Linked DNA regions of Alicycliphilus denitrificans K601. The protein of the gene in region 2 binds, or shares a complex with, the protein of the main gene of each other region. Links are inferred from orthologs where the notes say so. Each region holds a gene or a part of one and is shown on either strand. Other genes may lie near its edges. The genes, in order: tsaD and tsaE.

Region 1 (16,431 bases), 1.5 Mb from region 2 along the record:
GCCTCGCCGCCGGGGCCGCGCGCATGCACCAGGCGGCGCGCGCGGTCGACGGCGGTCACGGTATGGCCCGCGTGCAGCGCGATGCCGTGCTCCTGATACCAGGACCAGTCGTTGAGGACGATTTCGTCCACCGTCTGCTCACCCGCCAGCACGGGCGAGAGCAGGATGCGGTTGTAGTTCGGGTGCGGCTCGGCGCCGAACACCGTGATGTCGTACAGATCGGGGGCGATCTTGAGCAGCTCTTCCAGCGTGCGCACGCCCGCCATTCCATTGCCCACCATCACCAGTCTGGATTGCTTCACCATCGTCTCCCTGGGGCCATGCCCCGCATCGGCAACAACGCGGCCCACAGCGGCCGCATGAGGGTCAATGCAATAGGTGTGCCAGCCCGCAGGTCGGCGATGGTTCTTGTCAGGAGTGGCCTGAGAGGCGCATCAGGTAAGCGCAATAAGCTATTTATTTAATAGCATTTGGGCGTGGCGGGCATGCCGCTGGCGTATGGTGGTGCGCGCAGGTGGCCGCCATGCCCCGCCGTGGTGCGGCGGGTGCAGGCGGGGCTCAGGAGCTGTCAGGAGGCGCGGCGTCGCCCGCCCACTGCCCGCCCAGCACCTTGTAGAGCGTGACGCGGTTGACCTGCTCGGCCAGCTGCAGCGCGATCTGCGCCTGCTGCGCCGCGTACAGCGAGCGCTGCGCGTCGAGCACCGCGAGGTAGTTGTCGGCCCCGAGGCGAAAGCGCGCGTCGGACAGTTCCAGCGCGCGCTGGCTGGCCTGCACCAGCGAGCGCTGGGCATCCAGGCGCTCGTCCAGCGTGGCGCGTTCGGCCAGCGTGTCGGCAACCTCGCGGAAGGCCGTCTGTATGGCCTTCTCGTACTGGGCCAGCGCGGTGTCGCGCGCGACCTCGGCCACGCGCAGGTTGGCCTGGTTGCGCCCGGCGTCGAAGATCGGCAGGCGGATCTGGGGCGCGAACGTCCAGGTGCCGTTGCCCGCGCCGAACAGGCCCGACAGCGCGTTGCTGGCCGTGCCCACCGATGCCGTGAGCGTGATGGACGGGAAGAAAGCCGCGCGCGCCGCGCCGATGCTGGCGTAGCTGCCGCGCAGCGCATGCTCGGCCGCGCGCAGGTCCGGGCGGTGCAGCAGCACGCTGGAGGGCAGGTCTGCCGCGACGCCCAGCAGCGCCGTGGCAGGCGCCGGGGGCGGGAGCAGCTCGGGGACCTTGCCCGCGCCGGGCAGGACGGACGCCACGCTGGCGGGCAGCAGCGCATCGGGCACGCTCGTGCCCGCCAGCAGCGCGAGAACGTTGCGGTCGCGCGCGACCTGCGATGCGAAGGCGGCCGCGTCCACGCGCGCGGTATCGGCGCTCGTCTGGGCCTGCGCCAGGGCCAGGGCCGACGTGGCGCCCAGCTCGAAGCTGCGGCGCGTGAGGTCCAGCGCCTGCTGGCGCGTGCGCAGGGTCTCGCGCGCCAGCTGCAGGCGGCGGGCGTCGGCATCGAGCATGAGCCAGGCGTTCATGACCTCGGCCACCAGGCTCAGCTGCACGCTGCGGCGGTTCTCGGCCACGCGGAAGAACTCCTGCAGCGCGGCGTCGTTCAGGCTGCGCACGCGCCCGAAGAAGTCGAGCTCGTAGCTGCTGAAGCCGAGCTGGGCGCTGTACTGGCCCGTGGTGTTGGGGCGCCCGGCGGTGGTCAGGTCGTCGGCCGTGCGGCTGCGGGCGCCGGCGCCCGTGGCGTTCACGGCGGGAAAGAGGGCGGAGCGCTCTATGCCGTACTGCGCGCGCGCGCGCTCGATGGCCAGCGCCGCCATGCGCAGGTCGCGGTTGTGGGCCAGCGCGAGGGCCACCACCTCGCGCAGGCGCGGCTCCTGCACGAAGTCGCTCCAGGGCAGGGGCCCGGCCTCGGTCACGTGCAGCGTGGCTTCGTGCGCCGGGTCCGGCGCCTGTGCGGCAATCGGCGGCTGCGCGGCGCCCATGGTGGGCGGCACGGGCAGGGCGGGGGCCTGGTAGTCGGGCGCGAGCGAGGTGCAGGCCGCCAGCGCCAGCGGCGCGGCCAGCAGGGCGCGGCGGGGGATCATGGCGCGGCCTCCGGCTGGGGGGTGTGCGCGGGCGCGCCGCGCGAGGTGAACAGGCGCCGCACGATCAGGAAGAACACGGGCACGAAGAAGATGCCCAGCAGCGTGGAAAACACCATGCCGCCGAGCACGGCGGTGCCGATGGCCCGGCGCCCGCCCGCACCGGCGCCGGTGCCGATGGCCAGCGGCAGCACGCCGAAGCCGAAGGCCAGCGAGGTCATGAGGATGGGCCGCAGGCGCAGGCGCACGGCCTCGACGGTGGCGTCGATCAGGCTGCGCCCGCGCTCCTGCAGCTGCACGGCGAACTCCACGATCAGGATGGCGTTCTTCGAGGCCAGGCCCACGGTGGTCAGCAGCCCGACCTGGAAGTACACGTCGTTGGCCAGGCCGCGCCCGTAGGTGGCGGCCAGCGCCCCGATCACGCCCAGCGGTACGGCCAGCATGACCGAGAAGGGTACGCTCCAGCTCTCGTACAGCGCGGCCAGGCACAGGAACACGAACAGGATGGAGACGGCGTACAGCATGGGCGCCTGCGAGCCCGACTGGCGCTCCTGCAGCGAGGCGCCCGTCCACTCGAAGCCGATGCCGGGCGGCATGGTGGCCATGATGCGCTCCACGGCGGCCATGGCGTCGCCCGAGCTCGCGCCGGGCGGCGTGTTGGCCTGCATCTCCAGCGCCGGGCTGCCGTTGTAGCGCATGAGCTGCGGCGAGCCGTTGCCCCAGCTGGTGGTGGCGAAGGCCGAGAAGCGCACCATCTGCCCGTCGCGGTTGCGCACCGACCATTGGGCGATGTCCTGCGGCAGCATGCGCGAGGGCGCGTCGCCCTGGATGTAGACGCGCTTGACGCGGCCGTAGTGCACGAAGTCGTTCACGTAGGTGCCGCCCAGCGCGCTGGAGAGCACGCCGTTGATGTCGGCCACCGACACGCCGAGCGCGGCGGCCTTGCGGTCGTCGATCTCCACCTTCAGCTCGGACGTGTCGTCGAAGCCCGTGGTGCGCATGTTGATGATGGCTGGCTCCTTGCGCGAGGCGGCGATCACGTCGTTCATGGCCTTCATCAGCGCATCGTGGCCCAGGCCGTTCAGGTCCTTGAGCACGAAGTTGATGCCCGCGCTGGACCCCAGGCCGCGCACGGCCGGCGGCAGCGTGACGAAGACGCGCGCGTCGCGGATGCTGGCCAGATCCTTGGTGGCCTGGTTGGCGATGGCCTCGGCCGACTGGCTGGGCAGCGGCCGCTTGTCCCAGGGCGTGAGGCGTATCCACATGTTGCCCGAGCTCTGGTTGCCGTTGTTGCCCAGGATGGCATTGGTGCTGAAGACCTCGGGCTTGTCCTTGAAGTACAGGCGTATCTGGTCCATCACCTCCATCAGTCGCGCGTCGGTCGCGCCCGAGGGCAGCGTGACGGTGGCCCCGACGAAGCCCTGGTCCTCGTTGGGCAGGAACGAGGTGGGCAGGCGGTGGAACATGAAGGCCACCGCCGCCAGCACCGCGCCGAACAGCACCATCATGCGGCCCGTGCGGCGCAGCAGCCGCGCCACCGTGCCCTGGTAGCGCGTGGCGCTGCGGTCGAAGTGGTGGTTGAACCAGATGAAGAAGCGGTCGACCCAGCCCAGCGGGCCGCGCCGCACCGTGCGCTCGTGCGCCATGGGCTTGAGCAGCGACGCGCACAGCGCGGGCGTGAGCGTGAGCGCCACGAACACCGACAGCCCCATGGCAGCGACGATGGTGATCGAGAACTGCCGGTAGATCACGCCCACCGAGCCCGCGAAGAACGCCATGGGCACGAACACGGCCGACAGCGTGAGGCCGATGCCCACGAGCGCGGGCGTGATCTCCTTCATGGACTTGCGCGTGGCCTCCTTCGGGGGCAGGCCCTGCTCGCTCATCACGCGCTCGACGTTCTCGACCACCACGATGGCGTCGTCCACCAGCAGGCCGATGGCCAGCACCAGCGCGAACATGGTCAGCATGTTGATGGAGTAGCCCATGGCCGAGAGCACGCCCAGCGTGCCCAGCAGTACCACGGGCACGGCGATCGCCGGGATCAGCGTGGCGCGGAAGTTCTGCAGGAAGAGGAACATCACCAGCGTCACGAGCACCATGGCCTCGCCCAGCGTCTTGATCACCTCCTTGATCGAGGCGCGCACGAAGGGCGTGGTGTCCGAGCTCACGAAGCCCGTGATGCCGTCAGGGAAGTAGGGTGCGAGCTCGGCGATCTTCCTGGCCACCGCGTCGGCCACCTGCATGGCGTTGGCGCCATCGGCCAGCACGATGCCGAGGCCCGCGCCGGGCTGGCCGTTGAGGATGGAGCGCACCGTGAGCGAGTCGGCCGCGAGCTCCACGCGCGCCACGTCGGCCATGGTGACCACCGAACCGTCGGGCGCGGACTTGAGCACGATGTCCTTGAACTCCTGCACGCTCGTGAGCTTGGAGCGCGCGGTGACCGTGGCGTTGAGCATCTGCCCCGGCACCGCGGGCAATGTCCCAAGCTGCCCGGCCGAGACCTGCGCGTTCTGCGCGTTGAGCGCGTTCACGAGGTCGGACGGCATGAGCGCGTACTTCTCCATGAGCGCAGGGTTCATCCAGATGCGCATGGCGTAGTTGGTGCCGAACACGGTCACGTCGCCCACGCCGTCCACGCGCGCGATCACGTCCACCACGTTGCTGGTCAGGTAGTCGCCTATGGTCACCTGCGACACGTTCGGGTCGGGCGAGGTGAACACGTAGGTCACGAGGTAGTCCTGCCCGCCCTTGTTCACGAAAACGCCGCGGCTCTTCACGGCGTCGGGCAGGCGGTTCATCGCGCCCTGCAGCTTGTTCTGCGCCTGCACCTGGGCCACGTCGATGTTGGCGCCGGGCGCGAAGGTGAGCGTGGTGCGCGAGCGGCCCGCCGAGTCGCTCGTGGAGCTCATGTAGAGCAGCCTGTCCAGGCCCTTGAGCTGCTGCTCGATCACCTGGGTGACGGAGTTCTCCACCGTCTCGGCCGAGGCGCCGGTGTAGGTGGTGTTGAGGGTCACGCGCGGCGGCGCGATCTCGGGGTACATCTCCAGCGGCAGCGTGAAGATGGACAGCCCGCCCGCGAGCATGATGACGATGGACAGCACCCACGCGAAGACGGGGCGGTTGATGAAGAACTGCGCCATGGCCGTTCCTCAGGGCTGGGGAGCGGGCTGGGAGGCCTGGGCCGACGTGCCCTGCCGCGCCTTGGGCGCCCAGGGCACGGGGCGCACCGTGTCGCCGGGGCGCGCGCGCTGTGCGCCATCCACCAGGACCCGCTCGCCAGCGGCCAGGCCCGAGAGCACCTCCCAGCGGTTGCCCACGGCCGCGCCGGTCGCGATGCGGCGGCGCTCGACCTTGTTCTCGGGCGTGACGACCAGCACGCTCGGGTTGCCCGCGGGGTCGCGCGTCACGGCCTGCTGCGGCGCGAGCAGGGTCTGCTCGTTCACTCCCGCCTCCAGCACGGCGCGCACGTACATGCCGGGCATCAGCAGCCCGTTGGGGTTGGGCACCACGGCGCGCAGCGTGATCGCGCCCGTGGCGGGGTTCACCTGTACGCCGCTGAAGCGCAGCACGGCCTCCTGCGCGTAGGTGCTGCCGTCGTCGAGCTTGATGGCCACGCGCGCGTCGCCCTTGCCCTCGCGCTTGAAGCGGCCGGCGGCCAGATCGCCCTTGAGGCGCAGCACCTCGCTGCTCGACTGTGTCACGTCCACGTAGAGCGGATCGATCTGCGACACCGTGGTCAGCGCCGCCGCCTGGTTGGCCGTGACCAGCGCGCCCGGCGTGACCGCCGACGTGGTGGTCAGCCCCGCGATGGGCGACTTGATGCGCGTGTAGCCCAGGTTGATGCGCGCCGCCTCCACGGCGGCGGCGGCCACGCCCGCGTCGGCTTGCGCCTGCGCCACCGCGGCCTGGCTGTCGTCGTACACCTGCCGGCTGACGGCGTCGATCTTCACCAGCTCGGCATTGCGCCGGGCGTTGGTCCGGGCCGTGTTCAGCGTGGCGCGAGCCCGGGCGAGCTGCGCCTCGGCACTGGCCAGCGCCACCTCGTAGGGCGCAGGATCGAGCTGGTAGAGCACCTGGCCGGCCGCCACGCGCGCGCCTTCGGTGAAGAGGCGCTTTTGCACAATGCCGCCGACCTGAGGGCGGATCTCGGCCGAGAGGAAAGCCGTGGTGCGGCCCGGCAGCTCGGTGGTCACCACCCGGCGCTCGGGCTGCAGCGTGACCACGCCGACCTCGGGCGGCTGCTCTGCGGCGGCGGGTTTGGCGTTCTTGTCGCCGCAGGCGGCGAGCAGCAGGGACAGCGCCAGGATGCAGGCCAGGCCGGGAAAGGGAACGGTGCGCGGAGGGGAGGCGGGGACCAGTGCAGGGCTGTCGCAGATCGCGGAGGTCATGGGTGCGGAACGCAGTGGGTCTCGGTGAGGCCGACGGGGGCGGAACGTCGAGCGGGCCGGGGGCAGGCCCCGGCCGAACACAGAATGTCGCACATCGGTGCCAGGACTGCTCCCCGGGAGGTATCTCTTCATTTTTCTTTACATTCTCCAGGGTATGCGCCTCAGGCCGCAGGGGTGCGCCGCGCCATGCAAGGCTGCGCGCGGTACGCGCCGGAAATTTAAAGGGAAAATGCGCGTAGTGCTTATGGGGTAAGCGCTAATAGCTATCAAAGTTGAAGAATAGCCGACCGCGATTGTCAACTTCGGTCGCGGGCGGCGGCATGTCCCGCACGGCCGGCGCGGGCCGGCATACCATGTGGGCGTGCGGCCCGTGCGCGCCGCTTCTATGGAAGGAACGCCACCATGAATACCCCCGACTCCACGCCGCTGCTGGCCGAACAGCTGATGCAGCAACTGCAGGGTGCGCCCCTGCAGGACATCTCCCGGCAACTGGGCACCGGCCACGCTGAAACGCAAAGCGCCGTGGCCATGGCGCTGCCGATGCTGCTGGGCGCCCTGGGCCGCAACGCGCAGGATGCGCAGGGCGCCGAATCCCTGTTCGGTGCGCTGCAGCGCGACCACATGCCCGCCGCGCCCCAGCCGGCCATGGACCTGGGCGGGCTGCTGGGCTCCCTGCTCGGCGGCGGCGGCGCGGCCCTGGGCGGCGATGCCGGCGCGGCCATCCTGGGCCATATCTTCGGCGGCAGCCGCGAGCGGGCCGAGTCCGCCCTGGGCCAGAGCACGGGCCAGGGGGTGGATGCCGGCCGGCTGCTGCAGATGCTGGCGCCCATCGTCATGTCCTTCCTCGCGCAGCGCGTGAGCTCCAGCGGCATGGATGCGGGCGGCCTCGGGCAGATGCTCGGCCAGGAGCGCGCCCGCGCCCAGCGCACGGGCACGCCGGGCGGCGACCTGCTGGGCAGCCTGCTGGACCAGGACGGCGACGGCCAGGTGGGTCTGGGGGATTTGGTCAAGATCGGTGCCAACCTGCTGGGCGGGCGGCGCTGAGCGGTATCCGTTTGCATCTCGGCATCGGTTCGGCGGGCACTTTCGGCTAAGCTTTCGCTTCACTTCACAGCCTGGGAGGCCGCCATGACAACCGTTGCAGAAATTCTCAAGTCCAAGCCCGACGCGCAGGTGCACTGCGTCGCGCCATCGGACACTGTGCTCGCCGCCCTGCGGCTCATGGCCGAGAAGCACATCGGCGCGCTGCTGGTCATGGAGGGCGAGCAGATCGCGGGCATCTTTACCGAGCGCGACTACGCCCGCAAGGTGGTGCTGCTCGGCCGCGCCTCGGTCGACACGCCCGTGCGCGAGGTCATGACGCGCGCGGTGCGCTTCGTGCACCCCTCGCACAGCGCCGAGCAATGCATGGCCCTGATGACGGAAAACCGCCTGCGTCACCTGCCCGTGGTGGACGAGGGGCGCGTGGTGGGGCTGGTGTCCATCGGCGACCTGGTCAAGAGCGTGATCTCCGAGCAGCAGTTCATCATCACCGAGATGGAGCGCTACATCACGGGTGCACGCTGAGCCCCGGACTACACTCGCAGGCATGAGTCTGCTGATCCTGGGCATCGAATCCTCCTGCGACGAAACCGGCGTGGCCCTTGTGCGTGGGCGGGGCGGCGATGCCGTTCCCACGCTGCTCGCGCATGCGCTGCACAGCCAGATAGCGATGCACCAGGACTACGGCGGCGTGGTGCCCGAGCTGGCCAGCCGCGACCACATCCGTCGCGTGCTGCCGCTGACCGAAGCGGTCCTGGCAGAGGCGGGCCAGCGCCTGGCCGACGTGGACGTTGTGGCCTACACGCGCGGGCCGGGCCTGGCGGGCGCGCTGCTGGTGGGCGCGGGCGTGGCCTGCGCCCTGGGAGCCGCGCTCGACAGGCCCGTGTTGGGCGTGCATCACCTCGAAGGGCATCTGCTGTCGCCGTTCCTGAGCAGCGATCCGCCCGAGTTCCCCTTCGTCGCGCTGCTGGTCTCGGGCGGGCACACCCAACTCATGCGCGTGGACGGCGTGGGCCGTTATGAGATCCTGGGCGAGACCATAGACGACGCGGCCGGCGAGGCCTTCGACAAGTCGGCCAAGCTCCTGGGCCTGGGCTACCCCGGCGGGCCGGCGCTGTCGCGCCTGGCAGAGCAGGGCGACGCCAAGGCCTTCAAGCTGCCGCGGCCGCTGCTGCACAGCGGCGACCTGGATTTCTCCTTCGCCGGGCTCAAGACCGCCGTGCTCACGCAGGCGAAGAAGCTGGGCGATGAACTGGCGGCGCGCAAGGCCGACCTGGCCGCGAGCACGCAGGCCGCCATCGTCGAGGTGCTGGTCAGGAAGACCCTGGCGGCCATCGACCAGACCGGCATGCGGCGCGTGGTGGTGGCCGGCGGCGTGGGCGCCAACCGGCTGCTGCGCGAGCAACTCGACGCCGCCTGCGCGGCGCGCCGGGTGCGCGTGCACTACCCCGAGCTGCACCTGTGCACCGACAACGGCGCCATGATCGCCATGGCCGCGGCCATGCGGCTGCAGTCGGGCCAGCAGCAGGCCAATCGCAACTACGCATTCGACGTGAAGCCGCGCTGGCCGCTGGACGCGATCGCGTCCTGACCTTTACAAAAGTTCATCCCGCGCTGGCGGGGGCTACAAACTGTGTTGTAACAATGCGCAGCATGCTGCCTGCCCCGCCTTCCGATCCTTCCGACTCTTCCCGCCCATGGCCCGCGCCGCGCATGTGCGCGCCGCTGCTCGCGGCCCTGGTGCTGGCCGGCTGCGCCACGCGCCTGCCGCCGGCGCCGGACGGCAGCGTGCCGGTACCCGGCGCCTGGGCCGGCCAGGGCGCGGTGCAGGCGCCTGCCGCGCGGCCCGCGGACGACCTCACCCAATGGTGGCAGCAGCTGGGCGATGCGCAGCTCACGGGCCTGGTCACCCAGGCGCTGCAGGCCCACACCAGCGTGCGCAGCGCCCGTGCGGCCGTGGAGCAGACACGCGCCCAGCGCGACGTGCAGGCGGCGGGGATGCTGCCGTCGCTGGACGCCTCGGGCTCGGCGCAGCGCAGCCGCAGCAACGGCGCCACGGGCAACAGCTTCCAGCTGGGGCTGGACGCGAGCTGGGAGCCCGACCTGTTCGGCCGCATCGCGAGCGGCGTGCGCGCCGGCGAAGCCGACCTGCTGGCGGCCGAGGCGGGCGTGGCCGCCGCCCAGGTGGCGCTGGCGGCCGAGGTGGCCGTGAATTACATCAGCCTGCGCAGCCAGCAGCAGCGCCTGCAGATCGCCGAGAGCAACCTGGCGGCGCAGCGTGAGACGGCGCAGATCACCGGGTGGCGCGTGCAGGCAGGCCTGGCCAGCGCGGTGGCCGAGCAGCAGGCGCGCACTATCGTCGAGCAGACGGCTGCCCAGCTGCCCGCGCTGCAGGCGGGTATGGCCCAGGCGCGCCATGCGCTGGCGGTGCTCACCGGCCAGCCGCCCGCGGCGCTGGACCAGGCCCTGGCCGCCAGCGCGCCCGTGCCGCAGGCCCCCGCCGAACTGGCGCTGGCCTTCCCCGCCGACACGCTGCGCCAGCGCCCCGACGTGCGTCAGGCAGAGCTGGGCGTGCGCGCCGCCTGGGAACGCGTGGCCCAGGCCGAGGCCCAGCGCCTGCCCAGCCTGCGCCTGGGCGGAACGCTGGGCCTGAAGGCGCTTTCGCTGGGCGCGCTCACGGGCGGCGGCGCTACGGCGGCCTCGCTGCTGGCCAGCGTGTCGCTGCCGGTGTTCGACGGCGGCGCGCTGCGCGCCCAGGTGCGCGCGCAGGAGGCGGCGCTGGAGCAGGCGCGCGTGGGCTACGAGGCCGCGGTGCTGGGTGCGCTCAAGGACGTGGAGGACGCCCTGGTGGCGCTGCAGGGTGACCGCGAGCGGCTCGCGCGCCTGGAGGCCGCCGCCGAGGCGGCGGGCAACGCGGCGCTGCTGGCGCAGCACCAGTACGCCAGCGGCCTGGTGGATTTCCAGACGGTGCTGGACACGCAGCGCACGCTGCTGACGGCGCAGGACGGCGTGGCCGGCACGGTGGCCAGCGCGAGCACCAACCACGTGCGCCTGTACAAGGCGCTGGGCGGCGGCTGGCAGGCCCCCAGGGAGGCAGGGCCCCAAGGACAGGAACCATGACAGAGAAACGAACGACCAACCCCGCCGCGCCCGCCGCGCAGGACCTGCAGTCCCTCCTGGGCGACGGCCTGGGCCGGCGCTGGTGGCAGAGCATCACCCTCTGGCTCGCCGTGCTGGCGCTGGCGGCCGCGGCCGGCGGCTGGTGGTACTGGCAGGCCGGCAAGCGCGCCAAGGCCGCGCCGCGCTACGTCACGCAGCCGGTGCAGCGCGGCCAGGTCAAGCTGACCGTGGCCGCCAACGGCACGCTGCAGCCCACGCGCTCGGTGAACATCGGCAGCGAGCTCTCGGGTACGGTGCGCCGCGTGCTGGTGGACGTGAACGACGCCGTCAAGAAGGGCCAGGTGCTGGTGGAGCTGGACACCACCAAGCTCGAAGCGCAGGTGCTGCGCTCGCGCGCCTCCGTGGCGTCGGCGCAGGCGCGGCTGGCGCAGGCCGCGGCCACCGTCAAGGAGGCGCGCGCGAGCCTCGCGCGGCTCGAAGAGGTGGCGCGCCTGTCGGGCGGCAAGGTGCCTTCGGCCGCGGAGCTCGACACAGGCCGTGCCGCCTACGACCGCGCCTTGGCCGACGAGGCCGCCGCGCACGCCAGCGTGCAGGACGCCAGGGCCGCCCTGGCCACCGACGAGACCAACGTCACCAAGGCCTCGATCCGCTCGCCCATCGATGGCGTGGTGCTGTCGCGCGCGGTGGAGCCGGGCAACGCCGTGGCCGCGTCGCTGCAGGCGGTGACGCTGCTCACGCTGGCCGAGGACCTGTCCCGGCTGCGCCTGGAGGTGAGCGTGGACGAGGCCGACGTGGGCGCCGTGCAACCGGGCCAGCAGGCCAGCTTCACCGTCAGCGCCTACCCTTCGCGGCCCTATCCGGCGCGCACCACGCGCGTGGCCTTCGGCTCCATCAAGACCGACAACGTGGTGACCTATATCACCTACCTGGAGGTGGACAACGCCGACCTGAGCCTGCGCCCCGGCATGACGGCCGCGGCCACCATCACCTCCACCGAGAGGAACGACGTGCTCACCGTGCCCAACACGGCCCTGCGCTTCACGCCCGTGGCCGCGGTCGGCGCCGCCGTGCCGGGGCCGGCGGCCAGCGGCGACAAGGCCGGCGGCGGCATCATGGGCCAGCTCATGCCGCGCATGCCGCGCTCGGCGGGCCAGCGCAGAGGGGAGGGCGGCGCCAAGGGCGGCGCCGCGCTGCGCCAGATCTGGGTGCTGGAGGACGGCGCGCCCAGGGCCATCCACGTCAAGGTGGGCATCAGCGACGGGCGCGTGACCGAGGTCGAGAGCGACGCGCTGCAGCCGGGCATGCAGGTCATCACCGACCAGCTCGCCGCGGGGGCGCGCTCATGAATGCGCCCATGGGTGCGCTGGCCGATGCGCAGCCGCTGATCCGCCTGCGTGGCATCACCAAGGTCTATGGCGAGGGCGCGCTGGCCTTCCAGGCGCTCAAGGGCGTGGACCTGGACATCGCCGGCGGCGAGTTCGTGGCCATCATGGGCCCGAGCGGCTCGGGCAAGTCCACGGCCATGAACGTGATCGGCTGCCTGGACCGGCCCAGCGTGGGCAGCTACCTGTTCCGCGGCGTGCCCGTGCAGTCGCTGTCGCGCGACGACCGCGCGCGGCTGCGCCGGCGCTTCATGGGCTTCGTGTTCCAGGGCTTCAACCTGCTGGCGCGCACCTCGGCGCAGGAGAACGTGGAGCTGCCGCTGCTCTACCGCGGCGAGAGCGCGGCGGCGCGCCATGCGGCCGCTGCGCGCGCGCTGGAGTCGGTGGGCCTCAAGGGCTGGGAGCACCACACGCCCGCCGAGCTGTCGGGCGGGCAGCAGCAGCGCGTGGCGATCGCGCGCGCCATCGTCAGCGAGCCCGCCGTGCTGCTGGCCGACGAGCCCACGGGCAACCTGGATACGCAGCGCAGCCGCGAGATCATGGAACTGCTATGGCGCCTCAATGCCGAGCAGGGCATCACCGTGCTCATGGTCACGCACGAACCGGAGATGGCGCAGTACGCGAGGCGCATCGTGCGCTTCGTCGATGGCCGCATCGACAGCGACACGCGCAACCCGCGCCCCTATGCGCTGGCGCAGGAGGCGATGGCGCCATGATGCTGCTCAACTCCCTGCTGCTCGCGCTGCGCTCCATAAGGCGCAACCTGATGCGCTCCTTCCTCACCGTGCTGGGCATCGTGATCGGCGTGAGCGCGGTGATCACCATGGTCACGCTGGGCAACGGCGCCACGCTGGCCGTGCAGGCCCAGATCGCCAGCCTGGGCACCAACCTGCTGCAGGTGCGCCCGGGCCAGCGCATGGGGCCGGGCGGCGGCAGCGGCGCGCCCGCGTTCAAGGACGTGGATGCCGACGCCATCGCGCAGCAGATTGGCGGCATCCTGGCCGTCGCGCCCGAGGCGCGCACCAGCGCCACCGCCGTGGCGGGCGGGCGCAACTGGACCACCAGCGTGCTGGGCAGCACCAACGCCTGGCTGCAGACGGGCAGCTGGACGCTCGCGAGCGGGCGCGAATTCACCAGCGACGAGCAGCGCGTGGGCGCGGCCGTGTGCCTCATAGGCCAGACAGTGCGCCGCGAGCTGTTCGGCGCCGGCGCCGACGTGCTGGGCGAGCGCGTGCGCGTGCGCCAGTTCTCGTGCGAGGTGGTGGGCGTGCTCGCTTCCAAGGGGCAGGGCGCGTTCGGCAACGATCAGGACGACCTGGTGCTGCTGCCGCTCAAGACGCTGCAGCGCCGCGTGATCGGCAGCACGCGCGTGCCCACGCTGCTGGTGTCGATGCAGGACGGCAGCGACCCCGAGCGCGTGAAGTCCAGCCTGACCGAGCTGCTGCGCGAGCGGCGCAAGCTCTCGGAGTCCGACGACGACAACTTCAACGTGCTCGACACCAAGCAGCTGGCCGACACCTTCTCGGGCACCACGCGCGTCATGACCACGCTGCTGGGCGCCGTGGCCGCCGTGAGCCTGCTGGTGGGCGGCATAGGCATCATGAACATCATGCTGGTGAGCGTGACCGAGCGCACGCGCGAGATCGGCCTGCGCCTGGCCATAGGCGCGCTCGAGCGCGAGGTGCTCATGCAGTTCCTCATCGAGGCCGTGGTACTGGCGGCGCTGGGCGGGCTCATCGGCATCGTGCTGGCCGCGGGGGCGTCCGTGGCGCTGTCCAAGGCCATGGGCATACCCTACGTGTTCCACCCGGGCGTGAACCTGCTGTCCTTCGTGTTCTCGGCGGGCATAGGCGTGCTGTTCGGCTTCTTCCCCGCGCGGCGCGCGGCGCGGCTCGATCCCATCGAGGCACTGCGCCATGAATAGGGTTATTCGTAAAATATGCCCTCTGCGCTTTGTGGAAAAGCGCTTCTAGCTCATTATTCGATAGTAAAAAAGAGGCTGTCCGGGCGCTTGCCCGGCGCCTGTGCGACGGGCATTCACAATGCGGCCCTGCTGCGGATTTTTTTGCTTGGCTCCCGTGATTCGATTCCTGCCCCTTCCTTCCACGCCCCTGGGCCGGCGCCCGGGCCTGCTGGCCTGCGCCCTTCTACTGGCGGGCTGCGCGCGGCTGCCCGAGGCCATGCCTGGGCTGGAGCGCAACCTGCAATTCACCCCCAACGACTTCGACAGTACCAGCATGCACACGCGCCATGTCCTGGCCTCGCAGGCGCGCACCTGCGAGGCCGCGCGCCGCGCGTTGCTGAGCCAGGGCTACCTGGTGAACACGGCCAGCGCCGAGATGGTGGCCGGGCGCAAGTACTACCAGCCCCAGGCCGACGTGCACTACGAGGTGGAAATGCGCGTGGTCTGCGCCCCCGAGGGGCAGGGGGACGTGCGCACCTCGGCCTTCGCCAGCGCGCTGCAGGATCGCTACGTGATCAAGAAGGTCAACAACTCGGCCTCGCTGGGCGTGGGCGGCATAGGCTCGGTGTCGCTGCCCGTCTCCGCCACTGACGACACCCTGGTCAAGGTGGGCAGCGAGACCATCACCGACGTGCAATTCTACGAACGCTTCTTCCAGCTCTTCGAGCGCTACGTGCCCATGGCGCCCGCCGGCACCGCCAGCGTACAGTTGCCGGTGCCAGTGGCCACTGCCCCCGCGCCGGCGCCGGCGCCGGCGCCGGCCACCACGGCCGCCGTGCCGGAGCCCGCCGCCAGCGCCAGCCAGTTGCCCCAGCAGGAGCGCGCGGCGGCGGCCGATGCGCCAGCGGAGCAGCCGGCGCCGCAGTCCATCGAGCAGCTCATGGCCCAGTAGTGGGCCTCCTTTTCTTCTCCTTGAGTCTTCCCATGCCCCTTCCGTCACGCCGCCAGGCCATCCGCGCCTGTGCTCTGGCGCTGCTGCCCCTGGCTGTCGGCGCCCAGCCCCGGTCCGCCACCGGCGCGCCCATCAGGGTCGCGCTCATCGAAAGCCTGTCCGGCAGCTTTGCCAACACTGGCGAGGCGGTATTCCGCAACATCGTCTGGGCCATGGAGCGCGTGAACGCGCGCGGCGGCGTGCCGCTGCCGGGCGGCGCCAAGCCGCTGCAGCTGGCGCGCTACGACAGCAAGGGCACGAACGAGGAGGCGCTGTCGGCCCTGCGCGCGGCCATTGACGATGGGGCGCACTTCGTGCTGCAGGGCAATTCCTCGGCCACGGCCGCCGCGCTCATCGAGGCCATCAACAAGCACAACCAGCGCGAGCCGGGCAGGCGCGTGGTGTTCCTCAACTACTCGGCGGTCGATCCCGCGCTCACGAACGACAAGTGCAGCTTCTGGCACTTCCGCTTCGACGCCCATGCCGACATGCGAATGGCCGCGCTCATGGACGTGATGCGCGAGGACCGGGCGCTCAAGAGCGTCTACCTGATCGGCCAGGACTACAGCTTCGGCCAGGCCGTGCTGCGCGAGGCCCGCCGGCAGCTGGCCGCCCAGCGCCCCGACGTCGCGGTCGTCGGCGACGAACTACACCCTGTGGGCCGCGTGAAGGACTTCGCGCCCTATGCCGTCAAGATCAAGGCCAGCGGCGCGCAGGCCGTTATCACCGGCAACTGGGGCAACGACCTCACGCTGCTCGTCAAGGCCGCGCGCGAGGTGGGCTACGACGGCATGTTCTACACCTTCTACGGCAACGCCCTGGGCGCGCCCGCCGCCCTGGGCGACGCCGGCGTTGGCAAGGTGGTGGCCGTGGCCGACTGGCTGCCCAACCTGCCCACGAAGGGCAGCGAGGACTTCTACCGGGCCTTCCGCGCACGCTTCCCGCAGCCGCAGGACGACTACGTGCACATGCGCATGCAGCTCATGGTCGAGGCCCTGGCCCAGGCCATGCAGCAGGCCGGCAGCACCGACGCGCTGCCAGTGGCGCGCGCGCTGGAGCACGCCAGCGTGACCCTGTACGGCCAGGCGGGCCGCATGCGCGCGCAGGACCACCAGTTCCAGCAACCCCTCGTCGTGGGCGTGATGGACCGGCTGGATGCGCCGGGCGTGAAGTTCGACGTGGAGGGCTCGGGCTACGGCTTCCGCGTGGTGCGGCAGATCCCGGCGGACAAGGCGCAGATGCCCAGCACCTGCCGCATGCAGCGGCCCTGATTCAAGGCCACTGCGGCAGGTAACGGCTCAGCAGCAGCCCCGCCCCCAGCAGCCAGGCAAACAGCGCGGCGGCCAGTAGCAGCGGCCTGAGTCCCGCGGCGCGCACTGCGCGCACATGGGTGGTGAGGCCCAGGGCCGCCATGGCCATGGCCAGCAGCAGGTCGTCCAGGCGCACGCCGGCCCGCACCACCGCATCGGGCAGCATGTCCAGCGAGTTCACGCCGGCCATGGCCACGAAGCCCAGGGCAAACCAGGGAATGGTGATGGC
Region 2 (13,775 bases):
CAGGCCGCCGGCCACGGCGCCCACGCCCGTGCCGACCTGGGCATTGGTGGGGCGATGTGCGCAGCCGCCCAGGGCCAGCGCGCCTGCCAGCGCGGTGGCGACGGTCAGGGCACGGAGGGTTGGGGTGCGTTGCGGGGTCATGAGACGGTTTCCTTCGTATGTAGTGGTCGGTGATATGCGCAGGATGCACGAGCGCATGTCTGCACTGTGCCGGCAAGGTGTGAAGTGTGCGTGGCGTTTGGGTTGCCGATTGCGAGCAAGTGTGAGCAATTGCCAGTGCCCGCCGCGGGCGGCACGCGGGCATGTACGCGGGTACAGTACGCGCCGCAACCCGACAACGAAGAGGCCCGGCCCGTGGACATCATTGCGTTTCTGATCGATTTCATCCTGCATGTGGACAAGCACCTGGAGGCCTTCGTCGCCAGCTACGGCGCCTGGGTGTACGCGCTGCTGTTCATCATCGTGTTCGTGGAGACCGGCGTGGTGGTCATGCCGTTCCTGCCCGGCGACTCGCTGCTGTTCATCGTCGGCGCGCTTTGCGGCGCGGGGCTCTTGAACTTTCCGCTGGCCTGCGCGCTGCTGCTGGCGGCGGCCGTGCTGGGCGACCAGTGCAACTACCAGATCGGGCGCTACTTCGGCCCCAAGGTCTTCCAGTGGGAGGGCTCGCGCTGGTTCAACAAGAAGGCCTTCGACCAGGCCCACGCGTTCTACGAGCGCTACGGCGGCATCACCATCGTGCTGGCGCGCTTCATGCCCTTCATCCGCACCTTCGCGCCCTTCGTGGCCGGCGTGGCGGCCATGGGACGGGCCAAGTTCACGGCCTACAACGTGGCGGGGGCCCTGATCTGGGTGCTGGGCATCGCCACCGCGGGCTACTTCTTCGGCAACCTGCCCTGGGTGCGCCAGCACCTGGAGAAAATCATCTGGGGCCTGATCCTGGTGCCCGGGCTCATCGCCATCTTCGGCGCCTGGCGCGCGGGGCGCAAGCAGCAGGCCGCGTGATCCTCATGCCGTGACGGTCCGCTCCACCACGCGGTCGTCGCCCAGCACGATGAGGGCGAACAGCAGCTCCTCCAGGCCATTGGCCTGCGCGATCTTGCGCGCCAGCAGCGGCGTGGCCCGCGGGTCGAGCACGACGAAGTCCGCCTCGGTGCCGGGCTGCAGCGTGCCGATCACCCCGTCCAGCCCCAGCGCGCGCGCCGCGCCTCCGGTGTGTCGCCACCACAGCTGCGAGGGCGCCAGGCTCAGGCCCGGCTTGCTCTGGCCCTCGCGGCCCACGTAGTAGGCCGCGAGCATGGTGTGGAACGGGCAGAAGCTGGTGCCGCCGCCCACGTCGCTCGCCAGGCCGTGCAGCATGCCGGTGCGCGCGGCGCTGCCGTAATCGAAGAAGCCGCTGCCCAGGAACAGGTTGCTCGTGGGGCTGACGGCGGCGGCGGTCCCCGTCTCGCGCATCAGCGCGCGGTCGGTGTCGTCCAGGTAGATGCAGTGGGCGTACACGGCGCGGCTGCGCAGCAGGCCGAAGCGCCGGTACACGTCCAGGTAGGAGCGCGCCTGCGGGTAGAGCTCTCGCACCCAGCGCACCTCGTCCTTGTTCTCGGCCACGTGCGACTGGATCCAGGTGCCGGGGTGGCGGCGCGCGAGCTCGCCCGCGCCGCGCAGCTGGGCGTCGGAGCACGAGGGGGCGAAGCGCGGCGTGATGGCGTAGCCCAGCCTGCCCTTGCCATGCCAGCGGGTGATCAGCGCCTCGGTGTTGAGCAGGCTTTGCTCCGTCTGGTCGCGCACGCCGTCGGGCGAATGGCGGTCCTGCAGCACCTTGCCGCCGATCATGCGCAGGCCGCGCTGCCGAGCCTGGCTGAAGAACGCATCCACCGAGGCCGGGTGCGAGGTGGCGAAGGCCAGCGCCGTGGTCACGCCGTTGCGCGCGAGCTCGTCGAAGAAGAAGCGCGCCACTTCGGCCGCATGCGCCGGGTCGGCAAAGCGCGCCTCGGCGGGAAAGGTGTAGTTCTCCAGCCAGGGCAGCAGGCCCTCTGCGGGCGAGCCGATGATGTCCGTCTGCGGGTAGTGCACGTGCATGTCGATGAAGCCCGGGGCGATCAGCCGGCCGGGCAGGCGCTCCACCGGCACACCCGGATGGTGCGCGGCCACCGCGCCGTGGGCGCCCGCGTCCACGACGCGGCGCACGCCGTCGGCGCCCGGCCCGGTCACCAGCAGGCCGTCGCTGTCGTACAAGGGTTGGCCGTCGGCGTCGAAGCGCAGCAGTTGCGCGCGGTAGGCTTGCAGGGTCATGGTGTCAGTGTCCGCCGATATAGAAGAACTTGAACAGGAACACGCCGGCGATGATCCACACCATGGGGTGCACCTCGCGCACGCGGCCGGTGAACAGCTTCACCGCGGCGTAGGTGATGAAGCCGAAGGCCAGGCCGTTGGCGATGGAGTAGGTGAATGGCATCATCAGCGCGGTGACCGCGGCGGGGACGATCTCGGTCGAGTCGTCCCAGTCGAGCTCGGTGAGCTCGCGCAGCATCAGGCAGGCGACGAAGAACAGCGCGGGCGCCGTGGCGTAGGCGGGAACCACGCCGGCCAGCGGGGCGATGAACAGGCAGGCCAGGAACAGCACCGAGACGGTGAGCGCCGTCATGCCGGTGCGCCCGCCGGCCTGCACGCCGGCGGCGCTCTCCACATAGGCGGTGGTGCTGGACGTGCCCAGCAGGGCGCCGGCGAAGATCGCGCTGCTGTCGGCCAGCAGCGACTTGTTCAGGCGCTCCATGCGCCCGGGCACCAGCAGGCCGGCGCGCTTGGCCACGCCCATCAGCGTGCCGGTGGCGTCGAACAGCTCGACCAGGAAGAACACCAGCACCACGTTGAGGAAGCCCTTGGTGAGCGCGGTGTGGATGTCCAGCTGCAGGAAGGTCGGGGCGATCGAGGGCGGCGCCGAGAACAGGCCGCGGAACTGGTTGCCGCCGAAGAAGAAAGAGGCGACGGTGACGCCGACGATGCCGATCAGGATGGCGCCCGGCACGCGCGCCTTGTCCAGCGCCACGATGGCGATGAAGCCGAGCACGGCGAGGATGACGGGGGCCGAGTGCAGGTCGCCCAGCGTCACCAGCGTGGCCTTGTCGCCCACGACGATGCCCGCGCTCTTGAGCGCGATCAGCGCCAGGAACAGGCCTATGCCCACGGTGATCGCGTTGCGCAGCGACTGCGGGATGCCCTTGATGATGAGCCCGCGCAGGCCGAACAGCGTGACGACCAGGAACAGGCAGCCCGAGATGAACACCGCGCCCAGCGCGGCCTGCCAGGTGAAGCCCATGTGCAGCACCACGGCGTAGGCGAAGTAGGCGTTCAGCCCCATGCCCGGGGCCATGGCGATGGGGTAGTTGGCGTACAGGCCCATGATGGCCGAGCCCAGCGCCGCGATGAGGCAGGTGGCGACGAACACCGCGTCCTTGGGCATGCCAGCGTCGCCCAGGATGGAGGGGTTGACGAAGATGATGTAGGCCATCGTCAGAAAGGTCGTCAGGCCCGCGATCAGCTCCGTGCGCATGGTGGTGCCGTGCGCACGCAGCTGGAACAGGCGCTCCGCCAGGCCCGTGGATGCGGCCTGCGGCGGCGTGGCCGGCACGCCCGAAAGGTCTTTTGCGCTCATGTGCTTGTCTCCTGGTTGGTCGTGGTCGGGGGTCGGGGCGATGGGGAGGCTGCCGCCTGCTGCTGCAGGCCCGCGATGGCCTCGCGCGTGCGCTCGCGCAGCCAGCGCGCGGCGCTGGAATGCTGGCTGCGCGCATGCCACAGCTGGTAGTACTGCAGCGGCGGCAGGGTGATCGGGCAGGGCAGGATCACCACCGGCAGGCCGGCGGCCACGCGTTCGCAGTAGCGGCGCCCGGTGGTCAGCACCAGCTGGGTGTTGGCGACCATGTCCGGGATGAGGCCGAAATACGCGCTGCGCACGGCGATGCGGCGGCGCAGGTCCAGGCCGTCGAGCATCTGGTCGATGATGCCGCGCGCGCCCGGGTGCGTGGGCATGGGGGCGATGTGCTCGGCGGCGAGCCAGGCGGCCGCGTCCCAGCCGCGGCGCACGGCGGGGTGGTGGCGGCTGACGAGCGACACCACCTCGTCGCTGAACAGGCGCGCCATGTGCAGCTCCTGGGGCGGCTGCAGCCAGTTGCCTATGACCAGGTCGATCTCGCCCAGGGCCAGCTGGGCGCGGTAGTCGGCCTCGCGCGTCAGGGCGTGGATCTCCACGCTGGCCAGCGGCGCCTGGCGCTTGACGTCGGCCACCAGGCGCGGCAGGAACAGCGGGTCGAGGTAGTCGCTCGCCGCGATGCGGAAGGTCTGGCAGCTGGTGCGCGCGTCGAAGCTGCGCGCCTCGGTGAACAGCGTCTCGGCCGCGCGCAGCACGCTGGCCGCGGGCTCCAGCATGCGCTCGCCGGCCTCGGTGGGCACCATGTGGGCGCCGCTCCTGACCAGCAGCGGATCGCCCGCGAGCTCGCGCAGGCGCTTGAGCGCCGTGGACACCGCTGGCTGGTGCATGCCCAGGCGCAGCGCCGCGCGCGACACGCTGCGTTCGCTGAGCACCTGGTGCAGCACGCGGATCAGGTGCAGGTCGATGCGGTCGAACAGGTTGCGCTCGGACGGTGCCCCCGCCCCCGCCGCCGCGGGCGCGTCGGCGGGGATGTGGGGCGGCGCAGCGTGCGGCTTCATGGCGCCTGCACCGCCGTGATGGCGCGCAAGATGGCCTCGCTGGTCGCGGGCGCCTGCAGCGGCGGCAGCTTGCGGCGCGCGCCCGCGGCGGCCACGGCATCGCGGATGGCGAAGAACACCGAGAACGGCAGCAGCAGCGGCGGCTCGCCCACGGCCTTGCTGCGGTGGATGGAGTCCTCGGCGTTCTCGCCCTCGAACAGCTGCACGTTGAATTCCGGCGGGCAGTCGTTGGCCGTGGGGATCTTGTAGGTGCTGGGCGCGTGCGTCAGCAGCAGGCCGCTCGTGGGGTGCCAGACCAGCTCCTCCATGGTCAGCCAGCCCATGCCCTGGATGAACGCACCCTCGACCTGGCCGATGTCCACCGCCGGGTTTAGCGAGCGGCCCACGTCGTGCAGCACGTCGGCGCGCAGCAGCTTCCACTCGCCCGTGAGCGTGTCCACCACCACCTCGGAGCAGGCGGCGCCGTAGGCGAAGTAGTAGAACGGGTGGCCCTGCATGCGCTCCTTGTCCCACGACAGCCCCGGCGTGGCGTAGAAGCCGTCGGACCACAGCTGCACGCGGTCCAGGTAGGCCTCGCCCACCAGGGCGTCGAAGGCAAGCTGCCTGCCGCCCACCCACACCTGGTCGTTGGCGAAGCGCACGTCCTCGGCGCTCCCGCCATGGCGCGCTGCGGCGCAGGCGGCCAGGCGCGCGCGGATCTGGCGCGCCGCGTCCTGCGCGGCCTTGCCGTTCAGGTCCGTGCCCGTGGACGCGGCGGTGGCCGAGGTGTTGGCCACCTTGCTGGTGTCCGTGGCCGTGACGCGCACGCGCTCGAAGGCCACGCCCAGCTCGTGCGCCACGACCTGCGCCACCTTGGTGTTCAGGCCCTGGCCCATCTCGGTGCCGCCATGGTTCACGAGGATGGAGCCGTCGGTGTAGACGTGCACCAGCGCCCCGGCCTGGTTGAAGTGCTTGACGTTGAAGCTGATGCCGAACTTCACCGGCGTGAGCGCCAGCCCGCGCTTGAGCACGGGGCTCGTGGCGTTGAACGCGGCCACGGCGGTGCGGCGCGCCTGGTAGCCGCTGCGCTCCTCCAGTTGGTCGACCAGTTCGTGGATCACGTTGTCGCGCACTGTCTGCAGGTAGGGCGTGACGTTGCGCTCGCCGCGCCCGTAGAAGTTGGCGCGGCGAACGGCCAGCGGGTCGTGCCCGAGCGCGCGCGCGATGCCGTCGAGGATGTATTCGATGGCGATCGCCCCCTGCGGCCCGCCGAAGCCGCGGAACGCCGTGTTGCTCTGCGTGTTGGTCTTGCCGCAGAAGCCGTGCATGGCCACCTCGGGCAGCCAGTAGGCGTTGTCGAAGTGGCACAGCGCGCGCGTCATCACCGGGGCCGACAGGTCGGCCGAATGCCCGGCGCGCGAGACCATGGTGACGGCGGCGCCCAGGATGCGGCCCGCGTCGTCGTAGCCTACGTCGTACTCGTACCAGAAGCAGTGGCGCCGGCCGGTGATGAGGAAGTCGTCGTCGCGGTCCACGCGCAGCTTCACCGGGCGCGCCAGCAGCCGCGCGGCCACGCTGGCCATGCAGGCGAACAGGGCCGACTGCGACTCCTTGCCGCCAAAGCCCCCGCCCATGCGCCGGCATTCCACCTGCACCGCGTGCGCGTGCACGCCCAGGGCGTGCGCCACCAGGTGCTGCATCTCGCTCGGGTGCTGGGTGGAGCAGTGGACGTGGATGGCGTTGCCCTCCTTCGGGATGGCGTAGCTGATCTGGCCCTCCAGGTAGAACTGCTCCTGCCCGCCCACGTCCAGGCTGCCTTGCAGGCGGTGCGGCGCCGCGGCGATGCGCGCGCGTATGCCGGCTTCGTCCAGGCCGCTGCTGCTGCGCACCAGGTGCATGGGCGGCACCACGTACTGGCCGCGCGCGTGCGCCTCCCGGGGTGTGAGCACGGGCGGCGCGGCTTCCACGCGCAGCGCCTGCCTGGCCAGGGCGGCGGCGCGGCGCGCCTGCTCGCGCGTGCGGGCGACCACGGCGAACACCGGCTGGCCCAGGTAGCGGATCTCGCCGTCGCACAGGATGGGGTCGTCGTGCACGATGGAGCCCCAGTCGTTGGCGCCGGGGATGTCCGCCGCCGTGAACACGCGCACCACGCCGGGCATGGCGCGCACGGTATCCAGATCCATGCCCAGCAGCCGGCCCGCGGCCACCGGCGCCAGGCCCAGCGCGCAGTGCAGCGTGCCGGCGAGCTCGGGAATGTCGTCGGTATAGGTGGCGCTGCCGGAGACGTGCAGCACCGCCGATTCGTGCGCCTGGCTGATGCCCACGCGCGCGCCCGCCTGGTGCGCGCGCGCCTCGGCGCCGGGGTCCAGGCGTAGCCGCTGGTTGTCCTGGTAGGGCGCGAAGGCGGCGGGGTGGTTCAGCACATGGCCGGGGACGGGTTTGTTCATGATGGCTCCTTACACGCCGTGCGGCAGCACGCTGAACACGCTGGTACGGCCCGCGTCCAGCGGCCCCTGGGGGCGCGTTTCCAGCCACAGGCGCTGCAGCAGGTTCTGCGCCACCTGCAGGCGGTAGGCGCTGCTGGCGCGCATGTCGGTCAGGGGCTGGAAGTCCTGCGCCAGCGCCTGCTGCGCGGCGCGCACGCTGTCCTCGGTCCAGGGCTGGCCGAGCAGCGCGGACTCGGCGCGGGCCGCGCGCTGCACGGTGGCCGCCATGCCGCCATAGGCCAGGCGTACGCTGGCGACGGTCTCGCCATCCAGCGCGATGGCCATGCCCGCGCACAGTGCCGAGATGTCGCAGTCGAAGCGCTTGCTGATCTTGTAGCCGCGCACCTGGCGCGCAAAGGCCGCGAGCGGCACGACGATGGCCTGCACGAACTCGCCCTCCTGCAGCGCGTTCTTCATGTAGTCCAGGTAGAAGTCGGGCAGCGGCAGGCGGCGCACGGCGGCTCCGCGGCGCAGCTCGACCTGCGCGTCCAGCGCCATCAGGATGGGGGCCGAGTCGCCGATGGGCGAGCCGTTGGCCACGTTGCCGCCCATGGTGCCGGCGTGGCGTATGGGCGTGGAGGCGAAGCGCAGCCATACGTCGGTCAGCGCCGGGGCGCGCGCGGCGAGCGCGGCCCAGGCCTGCTCCAGCGTGGCGCCAGCGCCTATCCAGAGCGCGCCGTCTCGCTCCTCCACGGCGCGCAGCTCCCGCACGCCGCCCAGGTAGATCAGGTCGCCCACGTCGCGAAACTGCTTGTTCACCCACAGGCCGATGTCGGTGGAGCCCGCCAGCAGCCGCGCCTGGGGCTGCTCCAGGCGCAGCCGCGCCAGGTCCTCCAGCGTGCGCGGGGCGTGGAAGTGGTCAGTGCGCTCGCTGATCGTGTGGTGGGCGGCGCCGTAGGCCAGGGCGGGTTCCTGCGCCAGGGCTTGCAGCGCCCTGGCCACGGCGGCGCGGTCGAACGCGGCCGCGGGCAGGTCGAACATGCGCTGGCCCGCGTCCAGGATGGGGCGGTAGCCCGTGCAACGGCACAGGTTGCCCGAGAGGTCGTCCGCGAGCTGCTGGCGCGTGGGCCGGGTACCTGCCTGCCGGTGCTGCTCGTAGGTGTTCCACAGCGACATCGCGAAGCCCGGCGTGCAGAAGCCGCACTGCGAGCCGTGGCACTCCACCAGGGCTTGCTGCACCGGGTGCAGGGGCTGGGCCGCGCCGCCGCAGCAGGACTGTGCGGGGGTCATGGCTTGCAGGTCCTCTACCGTGAACAGGGCCTTGCCGTCGAGCGTGGGCAGGAACTGTATGCAGGCGTTGACGCTGGCGAGCTGCAGCTGGCCATTCGCGTCCAGCTCGCCCAGCACCACGGTGCAGGCGCCGCAGTCGCCCTCGTTGCAGCCCTCCTTGGTGCCCGTGCAGCGGACGTCCTCGCGCAGCCAGTCCAGCACCGTGCGCGTGGTGTGCATCCCCTGGATGCTGACCACCGCGCCGCGGTGGTAGAAGCGGATGGGGCGGGCGTCGGCGGAGGAAGGTGTGGCGTGTGTCATGGGACGGTCCAGGCGTGCAGCGGGGCGCAGTGCGCGGTCATTGCTTCTATGGTGCACGCAGGCGGCGCCCCCGAGCATTCCCGCCGCGCAATATTCGATATGCAATGAGTCTTATAAGACCTGGGTTAACCCGCATGAAAACGCCCCGGAACGGGGCGCCGCGGAGCGGGCGGCCGCCATCCAAGGGCCGCCGGGCGCTGCCGCCGGACCTATGCGGCGGGCAGCAGGCAGATCGTCAGCAGCAGGGAGGTGTCCTGCACGGCGGCAAGCGCATGGGGCTGGCCCGCGGCCAGGTACACCAAGTCGCCGGCCTGCATACGCTGGGTGCGGCCATCGACGGTGAGGTCAAGCGCGCCCTCCATGCATTGCAGCGTAATCTCGCACTGTACGCGATGCTCGCGCATGGTGTGGCCGCGCGGCAGCACTAGGCGCACCACCTCCAGCTGGGCGGCCTTGAACAGGGCGGTGGAGACGGTGTCGGTCAGCCGCTCGCCGAGCGGCTCCAGGCGGGTGATTTCTCCCGGGGCGACGTGGGGCAGTGCCATGGCGAGTCCTCCTGAGCCCCATGCCTAGACCGACCGGCTGCGTGCCAGCGGCGGGTTCTTGGCGAAGTAGCGGATGATGCCGCGCATCAGCGCGTCGGCCAGCTGCTCCTGATAGGCGGCCGAGCGCAGCTTGGCCTCCTCCTCGGGGTTGCTGATGAAGGCCGTCTCCACCAGCACGCTGGGGATGTCCGGCGCCTTCAGGACCGCGAAGCCGGCTTGCTCCACGCGCGGCTTGTGCAGCCGGGCCATGCCGCCGATCTCGCCCAGCAGCACGCTGCCGAGCTTGAGGCTATCGTTGATCTGCGCCGTGGTGCTCATGTCCAGCAGCGCGCGCTGCACGTGCCGGTCCTGGCTGCCCACGTTCACGCCGCCGATCAGGTCGGCCTCGTTCTCCTTGTTGGCGAGCCATCGCGCGGCGGAGCTCGACGCCCCGCTCTGGCTCAGCGCGAACACGCTGGCGCCGCGCGCCGACGGGGTGGTGAAGGCATCGGCATGGATGGAAACGAATAGGTCGGCCTGCACGCGCCGCGCCTTCTCCACGCGCGTGCCCAGCGGCACGAAGTAGTCGCCGTCGCGCGTGAGGAAGGCGCGCATGGGGTTGCCGCCCACCTGGGTGGCGTTGATGCGGTCGCGCAGCTGGTGCGCCACCTTGAGCACCACGTCCTTCTCGCGCGTGCCGCCGGGGCCTATGGCGCCGGGGTCCTCGCCGCCATGGCCGGGGTCCAGGGCGACGATGATGAGGCGGTCGGTGGCGCGCGCCGTGGCGGGCGCCGCGCCGCGCGTGCGGGGCGGCGCGGCCGGCGCAGGCGCGTTCCCCGGCGCGGGCGGCGTTGGCATGCCCGGCTTGAGGCTGTGCTGCGCGATCAGCTCGTCCAGCGGGTCCGGGGCGGGCGCCTTGGCAATGTCCGGCGCGGCCGGCTGCGGGGCGCCGGCGGAAGATCCGGCGTCGCGCAGGCGCTCGGCGATCAGGGCCTCCAGCGGATCGGGCGGCACTGCGGGGTAGAGGTCGAACACCAGCCGGTGCTGGTAGGCGGCGACGGGCTGCAGCGTGAACACCTGGGGACGCGCCGCCTGCTTGAGATCCACCACCAGGCGCACCACGCCGGGCGCGTACTGGCCCACGCGGATGCCGGCGATGTTGGGGTCGTCGGGCCGCACCTTGGCCACCAGTTCGCGCAGCGAGGGGTCAAGGTCCAGTCCCTCGATGTCCACCGCCAGGCGCGGCGGCGTGGGCACGAAGAACTGCTTGGCGACGAGCTGGCGGTCGGATTCGATGGTCACGCGCGAATACTCGGGCGCGGGCCACACGCGCACAGCCACGATGGTGGCGCCGCGTGCGATCTGCTGCCGGCCCAGCAGCAGTACCAGGCTGCCCGCCTGCAGCAGCGTGCGGCGGGTGTGGAGCGGGTGGGGGAGGGGCGCGTCGCTCATGGGGTGTCGAGTCCTTGCAGTATGGCGCTGCCCAGGGGCGTGTGCGCCTGCAGAGTCACATGCCGGGCCAGATCATCCTCTGCTTCAATGTAAAGAGCAATATCCGCTGGCGGAGCAAGGGAACCGGCATTGTCCGGCCATTCGGCCAACTTCAGGCCGGGGCTGGCGAAGATGTCGCGAAAGCCGGCGTCCTCCCACTCGCGCGGGTCGTGGAAGCGGTAGAAGTCGAAATGCCATATGAACAGCCCTGGCGCCTGGTGCGGTTCGACCACGGCATAGGTCGGGCTTTTGATGCGCCCGGCCACGCCCAGGGCGCGCAGCAGGTGGCGCACCAGGGTGGTCTTGCCCGCACCCAGGTCGCCGTGCAGGGCAATGAAGGCGTTGGCCAGGCCCGGCTGCGCGGCCAGCCGCGCGGCGAAGCGCGCCGTGTCGTCCTCGTCCTGCCAGCGCAGCGACAGGCGGCGGGGCGTTTCTACAATCGGGTGTTGATGGTGTGCAGCAGTCAACTCGTTCCTCGGATCCAGGGCTGGGCGCGCGAGCTGGGATTCTCCCAAATCGGCGTGGCCGGCGTGGACCTGTCCGCCGCCGAGCCTGGATTGATGCAATGGCTTGCCGAAGGTTTCCATGGCGAGATGCATTACATGGCCGCCCATGGCCTCAGGCGCGCGCGCCCGGCCGAGCTGGTGCCGGGCACGGTGAGCGTGATCACCGCGCGCATGGACTACCTGCCGCGCACCACGCCCGAAGGCTGGCAGGCCGTGGAGTTCGAGCGGCTGCGGCGCCCGCAGGAGGCCATCGTCTCCGTCTATGCCCGGGGGCGCGATTACCACAAGGTGCTGCGCGCGCGCCTGCAGAAGCTCAGCGACCGCATCGCCGAGGCCGTGGGCCCGTTCGGTCACCGCGTGTTCACCGACTCGGCCCCCGTGCTGGAGGCCGAGCTGGCGCGCCGCAGCGGCCAGGGCTGGCGCGGCAAGCACACGCTGGTGCTCTCGCGCGAGGCGGGCTCCATGTTCTTCCTCGGCGAGATCTACCTGGACATGGCGCTCGCGCCCACGGAGCCCGTCACCGCGCACTGCGGCAGCTGCCAGGCCTGCATGGACGTGTGCCCCACGCAGGCCATCGTGGCGCCGCACCGCGTGGACGCGCGCCGCTGTATCTCCTACCTGACCATCGAGCACGCGGGGCCCATCCCCCCGGCGCTGCGCCCCCTCATGGGCAACCGCATCTATGGCTGCGACGACTGCCAGCTGATCTGCCCCTGGAACAAGTTCGCCCAGCCCAGCAGCCTGCCCGACTTCGACGCGCGCGCTCCCCTGGAGGGGCAGCAGCTGGCGCAGCTGTTCGCATGGGACGAGGCCATGTTCCTGCGCATGACCGAGGGCGGGCCCATACGCCGCATAGGGCACGAGCGCTGGCTGCGCAACATCGCCGTAGCGCTGGGCAATGCGCTGCGCGCCACGCGCGATGCCGGCGAGGCCGGTGCCCTGCGCGCCGCGCTGGCAACGCGCGCCAACGACGCGAGCGCCCTGGTGCGCGAGCACGTGGCCTGGGCGCTGGCGCAAGGAATTTGAAAGAAAATTGGCTCTAGCGCCCGTGTATCAGGCGTAAGCAGCTATCAATAGGGTAGCATCAGCGCAGCATGCCGAGCGCGAACGTCAGGCTCGCCACCCCCAGCACGGTGGACAGCGTCACCAGCCCCGCCACGTAGGCGCCGTTGTAGCCCATGCGCGCCGCCAGCACGTAGCAGCTGGAGGCCGTGGAGACGGCGCAAAAGGCCATCAGCACGGTGGTCTGCGTGGCGTCGAGCCGCAGCAGCCGCGCAAAGGCCCAGGCGATCAGGGGCTGGGCCAGGTGGCGTATGAACAGCACCGACGCCGACAGCAGCTTGCTGCGCGTGAGCAGGCCGAACTGCATGCCCGCGCCCGCGGCCATGAGCCCCAGGGCCAGCGAGGCGGCGCCTATGCGGCTGACCGAGGGCTCCAGCCACGGCGGTATGCGAAAGCCCAGCAGATTGGCCACCAGGCCCGTGACCGTGGCGATGATCAGCGGGTTGCGCAGCAGCTCGCGCACGAAGCCCTGCTGGCTGCCGCGCGCCATGGGCCACACGGCCGCCACGTTCAGCACGGGTACGCACACGCCGATGAGCACGGCCACCATCAGCAGGCCCTGGGCGCCGGCCAGGCGGTCGGCCAGGGCCAGCACGATGAAGGAGTTGAAGCGGAACGCCACCTGGGCCGCCGCCGCGTGGTCGCGCCGGTCGATGTGCCGGCCCAGCCAGGGCAGGTGCGGCAGGCTGTAGGCCAGCGCCACGCCGCACAGGCCGGTGCCCAGGCCCGCGGCGACCAGGCTCGCGGCCTCGCCCACGTCGATGGGGCTCTTGACGATGGACTGGAATAGCAGCACTGGGAACAGCAGGTAGTACACCAGGCTTTCCACCGGCTGCCAGACGCTGCGGTTCAGGGGCGTGTAGCGGCAGATCAGGTAGCCGCACAGGATCAGGGAGAAGTCGGGGAAAAGGAGCTGCGCGTAATTCACGGCGCGCAGCATACCGTGACGACGCGTGTCGCGCAGGCGACGCGGCGGCACGCGGCCATGGGGCGTCCGGGCGGAAAAACGCGGGAAATCACTGGCAGATCGGGGTGCCGGAAGGGCCCACTCGGGCGCCCGGGTGCCTTAGGATCGCCGCCTACCCCTTTCTGGCATTTTTTACCCAACACGATTGGGATGAGGAGATCTCACATGCAACGACGCAACTGCCTGGCCCTGGCCCTGCTGGCGGCGACGGCCGGCACGGCCTTCGCGCAGGCCTACCCCAACAAGCCCGTCAAGCTGCTGGTGCCGTTTGCCGCCGGCGGCACGACGGACATCATCGCGCGGGTCATCGCCGACCCGCTGTCGCGCGCGCTGGGGCAGTCGGTAGTGGTCGAGAACCGCGGCGGCGGCGGCGGCATCATCGGCGCGCAGGAAACCGCGCGCGCCACGCCCGACGGCTACAACCTGGGCATCGCCACCGTGTCCACCACGGCCGCCAACCCGGCCATCAACACCAAGGTGCCGTACAACCCGCTGACGGACTTCACCCCCATCATCAACATCGCGGCCACGC

What was found.
Region 1: the proteins of tsaE (region 2) and tsaD are in contact, whole or in part, in a crystal structure (PDB 6N9A), measured with the Thermotoga maritima proteins. The link is inferred for Alicycliphilus denitrificans K601 from one-to-one orthologs. Residues at the interface, in WP_004082108.1 of Thermotoga maritima: Leu37, Gly38, Lys46, Lys57, Val59, Lys60, Ser61, Thr63, Phe64, Thr65, Leu66, Met67, Val69, Pro71, Tyr82, Arg83, Leu84, Asp86, Asp88, Phe89, Asp93, Ile128, Asp130, Glu131, Arg134; in WP_004082750.1 of Thermotoga maritima: Cys10, Asp11, Arg49, His50, Leu82, Gly84, Gly135, Gly136, Glu154, Thr155, Leu156, Asp157, Asp158, Ser159, Glu162, Asp165, Lys166, Arg169, Leu170, Tyr175, Lys213, Thr214, Leu217, Tyr218, Gln221, Arg222, Asn324.

Annotation. Positions count from the first base shown.
Region 1 is NC_015422.1:2,689,125-2,705,555, reverse strand. The notes cover bases 7,088-10,065. They hold tsaD (tRNA (adenosine(37)-N6)-threonylcarbamoyltransferase complex transferase subunit TsaD), read left to right. Parts: upstream 7,088-8,043; coding sequence 8,044-9,087; downstream 9,088-10,065. Other genes in these bases: ALIDE2_RS12850 (efflux transporter outer membrane subunit), read left to right, coding at 9,210-10,065; ALIDE2_RS12860 (CBS domain-containing protein), read left to right, coding at 7,584-8,021; ALIDE2_RS12865 (DUF937 domain-containing protein), read left to right, coding at 7,088-7,499. In the rest of the region: nitrite reductase large subunit NirB, read right to left, coding at 1-305; ALIDE2_RS12880 (efflux transporter outer membrane subunit), read right to left, coding at 559-2,067; ALIDE2_RS12875 (efflux RND transporter permease subunit), read right to left, coding at 2,064-5,207; ALIDE2_RS12870 (efflux RND transporter periplasmic adaptor subunit), read right to left, coding at 5,217-6,455; more of ALIDE2_RS12865, read left to right, coding at 6,858-7,087; more of ALIDE2_RS12850, read left to right, coding at 10,066-10,616; ALIDE2_RS12845 (efflux RND transporter periplasmic adaptor subunit), read left to right, coding at 10,613-11,962; ALIDE2_RS12840 (ABC transporter ATP-binding protein), read left to right, coding at 11,959-12,714; ALIDE2_RS12835 (ABC transporter permease), read left to right, coding at 12,714-13,922; ALIDE2_RS12830 (DUF2242 domain-containing protein), read left to right, coding at 14,041-14,853; ALIDE2_RS12825 (branched-chain amino acid ABC transporter substrate-binding protein), read left to right, coding at 14,886-16,163; ALIDE2_RS12820 (YeiH family protein), read right to left, coding at 16,165-16,431.
Region 2 is NC_015422.1:4,197,159-4,210,933, forward strand. What follows is about bases 9,421-12,414. They hold tsaE (tRNA (adenosine(37)-N6)-threonylcarbamoyltransferase complex ATPase subunit type 1 TsaE), read right to left. Parts: upstream 11,176-12,414; coding sequence 10,666-11,175; downstream 9,421-10,665. Other genes in these bases: ALIDE2_RS20015 (N-acetylmuramoyl-L-alanine amidase), read right to left, coding at 9,421-10,669; queG (tRNA epoxyqueuosine(34) reductase QueG), read left to right, coding at 11,158-12,240; ALIDE2_RS20030 (AEC family transporter), read right to left, coding at 12,299-12,414. Outside these bases: ALIDE2_RS19975 (glycine zipper 2TM domain-containing protein), read right to left, coding at 1-141; ALIDE2_RS19980 (DedA family protein), read left to right, coding at 355-1,002; guaD (guanine deaminase), read right to left, coding at 1,006-2,286; ALIDE2_RS19990 (NCS2 family permease), read right to left, coding at 2,291-3,544; ALIDE2_RS19995 (LysR family transcriptional regulator), read right to left, coding at 3,643-4,698; xdhB (xanthine dehydrogenase molybdopterin binding subunit), read right to left, coding at 4,695-7,124; xdhA (xanthine dehydrogenase small subunit), read right to left, coding at 7,134-8,693; ALIDE2_RS20010 (cupin domain-containing protein), read right to left, coding at 8,903-9,238; more of ALIDE2_RS20015, read right to left, coding at 9,263-9,420; more of ALIDE2_RS20030, read right to left, coding at 12,415-13,216; ALIDE2_RS20035 (tripartite tricarboxylate transporter substrate binding protein BugE), read left to right, coding at 13,409-13,775. UniProt on the Escherichia coli protein: Required for the formation of a threonylcarbamoyl group on adenosine at position 37 (t(6)A37) in tRNAs that read codons beginning with adenine.